2 regions of the Paenibacillus sp. FSL R5-0887 genome follow, and region 2 is predicted to be linked to the other one. Evidence: a T-box and tRNA genes for the amino acid it is inferred to sense, from the RefSeq annotation. Region 2 holds a T-box; the other holds one or more tRNA genes.
What was found. A T-box is a leader RNA that pairs with one kind of tRNA and senses whether it is charged. The one in region 2 lies ahead of MKY14_RS15620 (arginine--tRNA ligase), so its partner is inferred to be a tRNA-Arg.
Positions count from the first base shown of each region.

Region 1 (3,857 bases), on a different contig from region 2:
AACAGGATATCTCCGATCGAGATGGAGCAGAGCCCAAATACACCTATGATTCAGGTTATGTAGTGACCTACAATCAGAATGGTGTGATCAGCATAGTGATGCATCAGTATAGTGATACGGGCGGCGCCCATGGAATGACTAACCGTGAAGCCTTCACCTTCTCGCTTAAGGATGGTAAACGTCTACTGTTGGGCGACCTGTTTGGAGCTAATCCAAACTACAAAAAACAGCTGAATGCAAAGCTGAGCAAGCTGCTGAAGGCAGAGGATAGTTATTTGGGAGGATTCAACGGATTGAATACGGAGAAATATTTCTATCTGAAGGACGACAAGGTTGTTCTGTTCTTCCAATTATATGAGTACACAGCGTATGCTGCAGGCTTCCCTGAGTATACTTTTAGTTTCAAAGAGCTTTTGCCGGATGGCAGTAGCCCGTTTGCTGGCATAAAATAAATGGAAATGCTTCGTCTCCGCTAATGTCGGCACAAGACATCTCCCCCTTACCAGAGTTGTCTCTTGTTCATATGCTAAAGGGAGTAACTAGTTTATGAACGGGGGAGAGCTATGGGCTACCAATATACTGCAATTGGCGATTCCTTGACGACTGGATTTGGTGCTCTGCCAGGTAACGGTTTTGTACCGGTGTACCGTAGAATGGCAGAAGGGAGACTGCGGACTACTGTAGCCTCTACGAATTTAGGCGTGAACGGAATGACTACTTCAGAGCTGGAGCAGCGGCTGCGCGGAAATTCCATGATGCGTGAGGCCGTTCGAGTAGCCGATATCATCACTGTGTCTATCGGTGGTAATGATTTGATTCACGCGGCCAAATCAGCAGCAAGACAGCAAGGCAACTTATCCGCAGAACTGCGCAGATCGCTTCAGGAATGCAAACAAAATTTCTCTGCAATTATGAATATCCTTATACAATTGAAGGCGAGGACGCGTAGACCTTTTATCATTAGAATTGTGGGATTATATAACCCCTATCCTCAGGTGGTTGGTGCGACAGAGTGGGTCAGGCAGTTTAATCAATACGCAGCACAGTACAGCAGCCGAGTATGTGGATTTGCTTCGATTTACAGTGAGTTCGCAGGAAATGAGAGAGGGCTGTTATCCATTGATCATTTGCATCCGAATGGCCGGGGTTATCGCGTAATTGCCGAGAAGCTGGATGCGCTAGGTTATGGCGGGCTGGCTTAATTGGATTTAGGTCTTCTATAAAATATAAAGAGGCTGTGCTCTAACCATAACGGATAGAGCACAGCCTCTTTATATTTTTACTTTATAGCTTACACACCGCTAGGCAATGTCTTCTCGATTACTTTATCTACGATACCGTATTCAGCCGCGTCTGCAGCAGTCATGAAGTAGTCGCGATCTGTATCCTTCTCAATACGTTCTAGAGGTTGACCCGTACGTTCTGCTAGAATACGGTTCAGCTTATCGCGCAATTTAAGGATGCGGCGGGCACGGATTTCAATGTCCGTTGCTTGACCTTGAGCACCACCCAAAGGCTGGTGGATCATGATCTCGCTGTTAGGCAGTGCGAAGCGTTTGCCTTTGGCGCCAGCGTTTAGCAGGAAAGCTCCCATGGAAGCTGCCATACCCACACAGATGGTGGAAACGTCTGGTTTAATGTACTGCATTGTATCAAAAATAGCCATACCTGCAGTAATGGAACCGCCTGGGCTATTCACGTAAAGGTGAATGTCCTTGTCAGGATCTTCGGCAGCCAAGAACAGCATTTGTGCGATGATAGAATTGGCTACCACGTCATTAACCTCCGTTCCAAGGAAAATGATGCGGTCCTTCAGCAGGCGGGAATAGATGTCATAAGCGCGCTCGCCGCGGTTGCTCTGTTCTACTACCATAGGAATATAACTCACGTGGAAAACCTCCTTGATATTGGTTCTTCAAATGTATTCATTTTTACTCTTGCCGTATTACCCACATGATAAACAAATTCAAACAAAAAGTCAAAGAAAGTCAAACTTATATTCAAAAAAAAGAGCCGACAAGCGGCTCTTTGGTTAAGTAGTAGTATAGGCACTACTAAATTATGTGCAAAAATGAAATTAATGGCGCGCCCGCCAAGAATCGAACTTGGATCTCAGGCTTCGGAGGCCTACGTCATATCCATTGGACCACGGGCGCAACAAAAATGATTATAATACAATTTTTACACAATTGCAATGTAATATTAATACTGGACAAGCGCTCTAGGGACAGGCATCGGGCGCTATATCTTTTTCTGACCTTATTAATGTATAAGAAGACAAGCGCTTGAGAATTCTACTCTCGGAAGACTTGCGCTTCGAGCAATATTTGGTTAGAATATGGGTGGGACTTAAAAAGTTTACCCGGGACGTTTTGAGACCATGAACAAGGGAATAGAGGAAGACGAAGTTGCAGGAGTGAAAGTATGCGTAATTTATTAGATATCCAAAAGCAGCTTCTGCCTGATCTCATGGAAACCCTTAAGAGACGGTACACGATTCTTCATCAGATCATGCTGTCCGATATTATTGGGCGCAGAACGCTAGCCGCTTCGCTAGATATGACTGAGCGGGTACTGCGTGCCGAGACGGATCTTCTGAAATCGCAAGGGCTTATTGAGATCGAGAGTGTTGGCATGCGCATTAGCGCTGCTGGACGTAGACTGCTTGATTTGCTAGAGCCGGTTGTTAAGAGCCTATTTGGTCTGGATGAGCTGGAAGAGAAAATTCGAGCAACGTATGGTCTGGATAAAGTTATTGTAGTACCGGGTGATTGTGAGTCATCGCCGTTCACCAAACGAGAGCTTGGCCGAGCGGGTGCGAAAGCGCTGCTGAGTATACTTCGCGCAGATGATACAGTTGCCGTCACAGGTGGATCGACGCTTGCCGATATGGCTGATCAACTGGCACCGCCGTTGTCCCTTTCCTATAAGAACGCTTGGTTTGTTCCGGCGCGTGGAGGATTAGGAGAGAGTATGGAGATTCAAGCCAACACGATTGCCTCAACAATGGCAAAGCGGGTTGGAGCCAACTACCGGTTGTTGCATGTCCCTGATTTGCTTAGCGGGGATGCATACCAATCGCTGGCACTTGACTCTAATATTGGAGAGATTGTACAAACCATCCGTAGTTCGCGTATTATTGTACATGGGATTGGGGATGCCATTGAAATGACCCGCCGCCGCAAACTGGACGAGGCTACAGTCTCGGAAATACAGGGTGAAGGGGCAGTGGCCGAATCTTTTGGCTATTATTTCAATGAAGAGGGTCAGGTTGTCCATACCATGCTTACGATGGGTCTACGTCTAGAAGATATTATCCGGACAGAGAAAGTCATCGGTATTGCAGGAGGCAAACCCAAGGCCAAAGCCATTCATGCCATGCTGCGTTTCGGGCAGGAGAATATTCTCGTCACGGACGAGGCTGCTGCAGTAGAAATAGGCAAGGAAATTGACAATCAACTACAGCTATCTTCGTAGTTTTTAGATTGCAGGCAATAACATACTTCTTGCATCATACTTAACATTGTTGTCATGACAGACCTCACCGTCTGTTTTGAATAAATAAAACGAATTCTAGGAGGAACTATTCAATGAGTGTAAAAGTTGGAATTAACGGTTTTGGACGTATTGGACGCCTTGCTTTCCGCCGTATTCAAAATGTAGAAGGTATCGAAGTGGTAGCAATCAACGACTTGACTGACGCTAAGATGCTTGCTCATTTGCTTAAATATGATACAACTCAAGGTAAATTCCAAGGTGATGTTGAAGTGCATGATGGCTTCTTCAAAGTCAATGGTAAAGAAGTTAAGGTTCTTGCTAACCGCAACCCTGAAGAATTGCCATGGGGCGACCTAGGC
Region 1 is NZ_JBBOCE010000002.1:1,965,296-1,969,152, reverse strand. It holds gene MKY14_RS26510 (PdaC/SigV domain-containing protein) at 1-452, shown strand, start outside; gene MKY14_RS26505 (GDSL-type esterase/lipase family protein) at 564-1,202, shown strand; gene clpP (ATP-dependent Clp endopeptidase proteolytic subunit ClpP) at 1,292-1,888, opposite strand; tRNA gene MKY14_RS26495 (tRNA-Arg) at 2,082-2,156, opposite strand; gene MKY14_RS26490 (sugar-binding transcriptional regulator) at 2,425-3,477, shown strand; gene gap (type I glyceraldehyde-3-phosphate dehydrogenase) at 3,591-3,857, shown strand, end outside.
Region 1: it has a tRNA-Arg gene. The T-box ahead of MKY14_RS15620 (arginine--tRNA ligase) is inferred to sense a tRNA for this amino acid. The anticodon was not compared.

Region 2 (3,857 bases):
GTTGCACCAGTCACTCCATCGGCTCCTGTCGCACCAGTTACTCCGTCTGCTCCTGTAGCTCCAGTCTCTCCTGCTCCGGTAGCACCCGTTGCTCCATCCGCTCCAGTTGCTCCCGTTGCACCTGTAGCTCCATCGGCTCCTGTTGCACCAGTTGCACCTGTAGCTCCATCGGCTCCTGTCGCCCCAGTCTCTCCTGCTCCGGTCGCTCCGGTAGCACCCGTTGCTCCGTCAGCTCCCGTTGCACCAGTCGCCCCAGTTGCTCCATCGACTCCAGTCGCTCCAGTTGCTCCGTCTGCTCCGGTCGCCCCGGTTGCTCCGTCTGCTCCCGTTGCACCCGTTGCTCCATCCGCTCCCGTTGCACCAGTCACTCCATCTGCACCTGTTGCACCTGTCTCTCCTGCTCCGGTCGCTCCAGTTGCTCCGTCAGCTCCCGTTGCACCAGTCGCCCCAGTTACTCCATCTGCTCCTGTTGCCCCAGTCTCTCCTGCTCCGGTCGCTCCTGTTGCACCCGTTGCTCCGTCTGCTCCCGTTGCACCAGTCGCACCATCTGCCCCTGTTGTACCTGTCGCCCCAGTCTCTCCTGCTCCGGTAGCACCCGTTACTCCATCCGCTCCGGTTGCACCAGTTGCACCTGTAGCTCCATCGGCACCTGTTGCCCCAGTCTCTCCTGCTCCGGTCGCTCCAGTTGCTCCGTCTGCTCCCGTTGCACCAGTCGCCCCAGTCACTCCATCTGCCCCTGTTGCACCTGTCGCCCCAGTCTCTCCTGCTCCGGTAGCACCCGTTGCTCCATCGGCTCCGGTCGCTCCCGTTGCACCAGTCGCTCCGGTCGCGCCAGTTATTCCTTGCGTTACACCAAGCAATTCTGCATGTACAAGTCGATGGGCAGTCACAATCTGGCCAACGCTATTTTTTCCCCATACTGAGATTTGAATCGGATCATCTACCAGACTTGTAGTTGTAAAAATAAATTCAAACGCATCAAAATCGGCATAATAATCACGTGTTATAACTTCATTAGGTGCTACATTTATCAGCTCGCTGACATATAAAGTTCTTGTCCCATCCATATAGTATCCTTGAACAAGAGCCATTGATGAATCAATGTCACTTCGGTTATCAATTTTGACAGTAACATGCTGAGTAGGTCTTACACCCCCTACCATACTATTGTCTATCGGTCCGGTAGATAAATAACTCAATTTCTCATCACTCCTTTAACGTTAACTGTGTCACAAAAATAATTATTAAATTAATACTGCCTGCTTCTCCCACGCAACTATGCGATGAGGATCTACCAATGCCCCCGAGTTCTGTTTTCCCCAGACTGAAATCCCAACCTCTGCTTCAACTGCTTCTACTGTTGTAAACACAAATTCAAATGCGTCCAAGTCGGCAAAATAGTTCTTAGTTAAAACTTGATTAGGTGCTAGATTTACTGTTTCATTCACATACATCGTTCTTGATCCGTTAAGAAGGAAACCTTGAATAACTAGATTATAAGGATTAAGAGAATCCCGATTAACTACTTTTACGGTTACCAGTTGCGACGGTCTGACCCCTAGGATTGGGCTGTTATCTATAGGTCCAGTAGAAAAGATAGCCATGTTTTATTCACTCCTCCCTTCCACTACAAATTGAAAGATTAGTGGCTCCGTATAGTAATATTCCTTGGCTTGAGTTAGCGTGTGGACTGTTGTGCAAAGGAACAGCTGGTCCTATAACAAGACAGCCTTCTTTTTCCAAATTTATAATCTACTAATCTGATAAGCTAACAACAAAGAGCAACCAAGATTGTTAAGAAGCTAACCACTATTGCTTTTTATGAAATATTAGGTATACTGGTAAAAATTAATTAAGCATCGATGAGCGGGAGAGTAGTTAACGAGATCTAGTCCTCAGCGAGCCGGGAGAGTGTAAGCCGGTACAGATCCCTTTAATGAAGCGCACCCGTGAGATGGACTTCTGAACCTTAGTAGGAAGTCCCGGCTGAAGGCCGTTATCCCGTAAGGTGGCTGAACAACTTGTTCAGCAACGAGAGTGGTACCGCGAGCGCTAAAGCCCTCGTCTCTTTTGAGACGAGGGCTTTTTTGTATTTTCAAAGGAGGGTATACCATGTTAAATCAAATCATCAAAGACGGAATCGAGCACAGTGTACAACGTGTATTCAATACCTTAGGAGCTGACTATCCAGAGGACATTGCCATTCTGATCGAACAGCCAGCAAATCTAGAGCATGGTGATTATTCATGCAATATTGCTATGCAGCTAGCCAAAACTCTACGTAAATCCCCAATGGTCATAGCAGAATTAGTGAAAGCAGAGCTTCAATTCCAAGGGCGCTTCGCCGGTCTTTTACAAAAAGTTGAAGTCGCTGCTCCCGGATTTATCAATTTGTATATGAATTGGCAAAGCTGGGCTGAACATTCCTTTGAACTGCCTGCCAGCACTGGGGAAAAAGTCATCATCGAGCACACTTCTATCAACCCCAACAAAGCCGCCCACGTAGGTCATCTAAGAAACGCCTGTATCGGCGATACTCTAGTCAGAATTATGAAAAGAACTGGGTATAACGTAGAGGTCCATAACTACATTGATGATCTCGGCAATCAGCTGGCGGATACAGTTGTTGGATTATTAAATATATCTTTAGAAGGGGAACACCAACGTTTCGGTGATTTTTGCTGGGATCTTTATGCCAAAGTGAACAAAGAATATGCGCTGAACCCTGAGATGACACATAAGCGCACAGATATACTGCACTCCCTTGAACAAGGGGGCGGTAACGAAGCCTGGCTGGGCAACCTTGTAGCTGAACGCATCGTTAGAGAGCATGTAGAGGAAATGAAACATTTTGGAATTTATTATGATTTGCTGGTATGGGAGAGCAGTATTTTAAAAGAGGGATTTTGGGTAGCCGCAGCTGAGCTACTGAAGCAGACAGCCGTTTTTGTACAAGAGACTGAAGGTAAACTCGCAGGCTGCTGGGTGCTAAAGCAAGGAACAGAGGCTAACATTGGAGCGGATTCAGAGGAGCATCAGCTCGATAAGGTGCTGGTGCGTTCGAATGGGATTTTAACGTATACAGCCAAAGATATTGCCTATCATCTCTGGAAATTTGGTCTTTTGACCAAAGATTTCTCCTATAGCGAATTCTCGTCCGGTTTATGGACAACTGGATTAACTGGAACCCAAGAATCTTATGGGCAGGCGGACAGAGTCATCAATGTGATCGATTACAGACAGGAATATCCACAACAGATGGTTAAGCAAGCCTTAGGGGCACTAGGTTATAACGAGCAAGCAGACAAACTCCATCATGTGAGCTATGGTGTTGTATCTCTTAGTCCCGCTTCGGCGGCCGAGCTGGGTATAGATATTTCAGAAGGCAAATCTTCTTATGCTATGTCCGGGCGCCAGGGAATCGGGATTAAGGTAAGCGATCTGGTGGAGCTTATGGAACAGAACATTGAGCACACACGTTCCGATAAAGACGGCCTGTCCAGCCGATTGATTGCCACTGCTGCGATTCGCTACTATCTGCTGCGGTTTAATTTAGGAACGGAAATCGTGTTTGATTTCAAACAGGCTACCGAAATATCCGGCAATACCGGAGTTTATCTGATGTATACTTTTGCGCGTGCGACAAGCGTTTTGAGTAAAGCTACGATCCCAATCCTTACAGCTGCCGCACAGCTTCAGTTCCCTTCCGAATTGGAAAAAGCAGAGCTTGCGCTGCTAAGACAGCTAAGCCTCTGGCCCGAGATATTACATTCAGCAAGTATAGAGTTAACGCCAAATACGCTCTGCACTTACGCACATACCTTAGCTACACTGTTCAACAACTTCTATTCTGCATG
Region 2 is NZ_JBBOCE010000001.1:3,501,069-3,504,925, forward strand. It holds gene MKY14_RS15610 (beta strand repeat-containing protein) at 1-1,199, opposite strand, end outside; gene MKY14_RS15615 (hypothetical protein) at 1,245-1,604, opposite strand; T-box leader at 1,854-2,072, shown strand; gene MKY14_RS15620 (arginine--tRNA ligase) at 2,113-3,857, shown strand, end outside.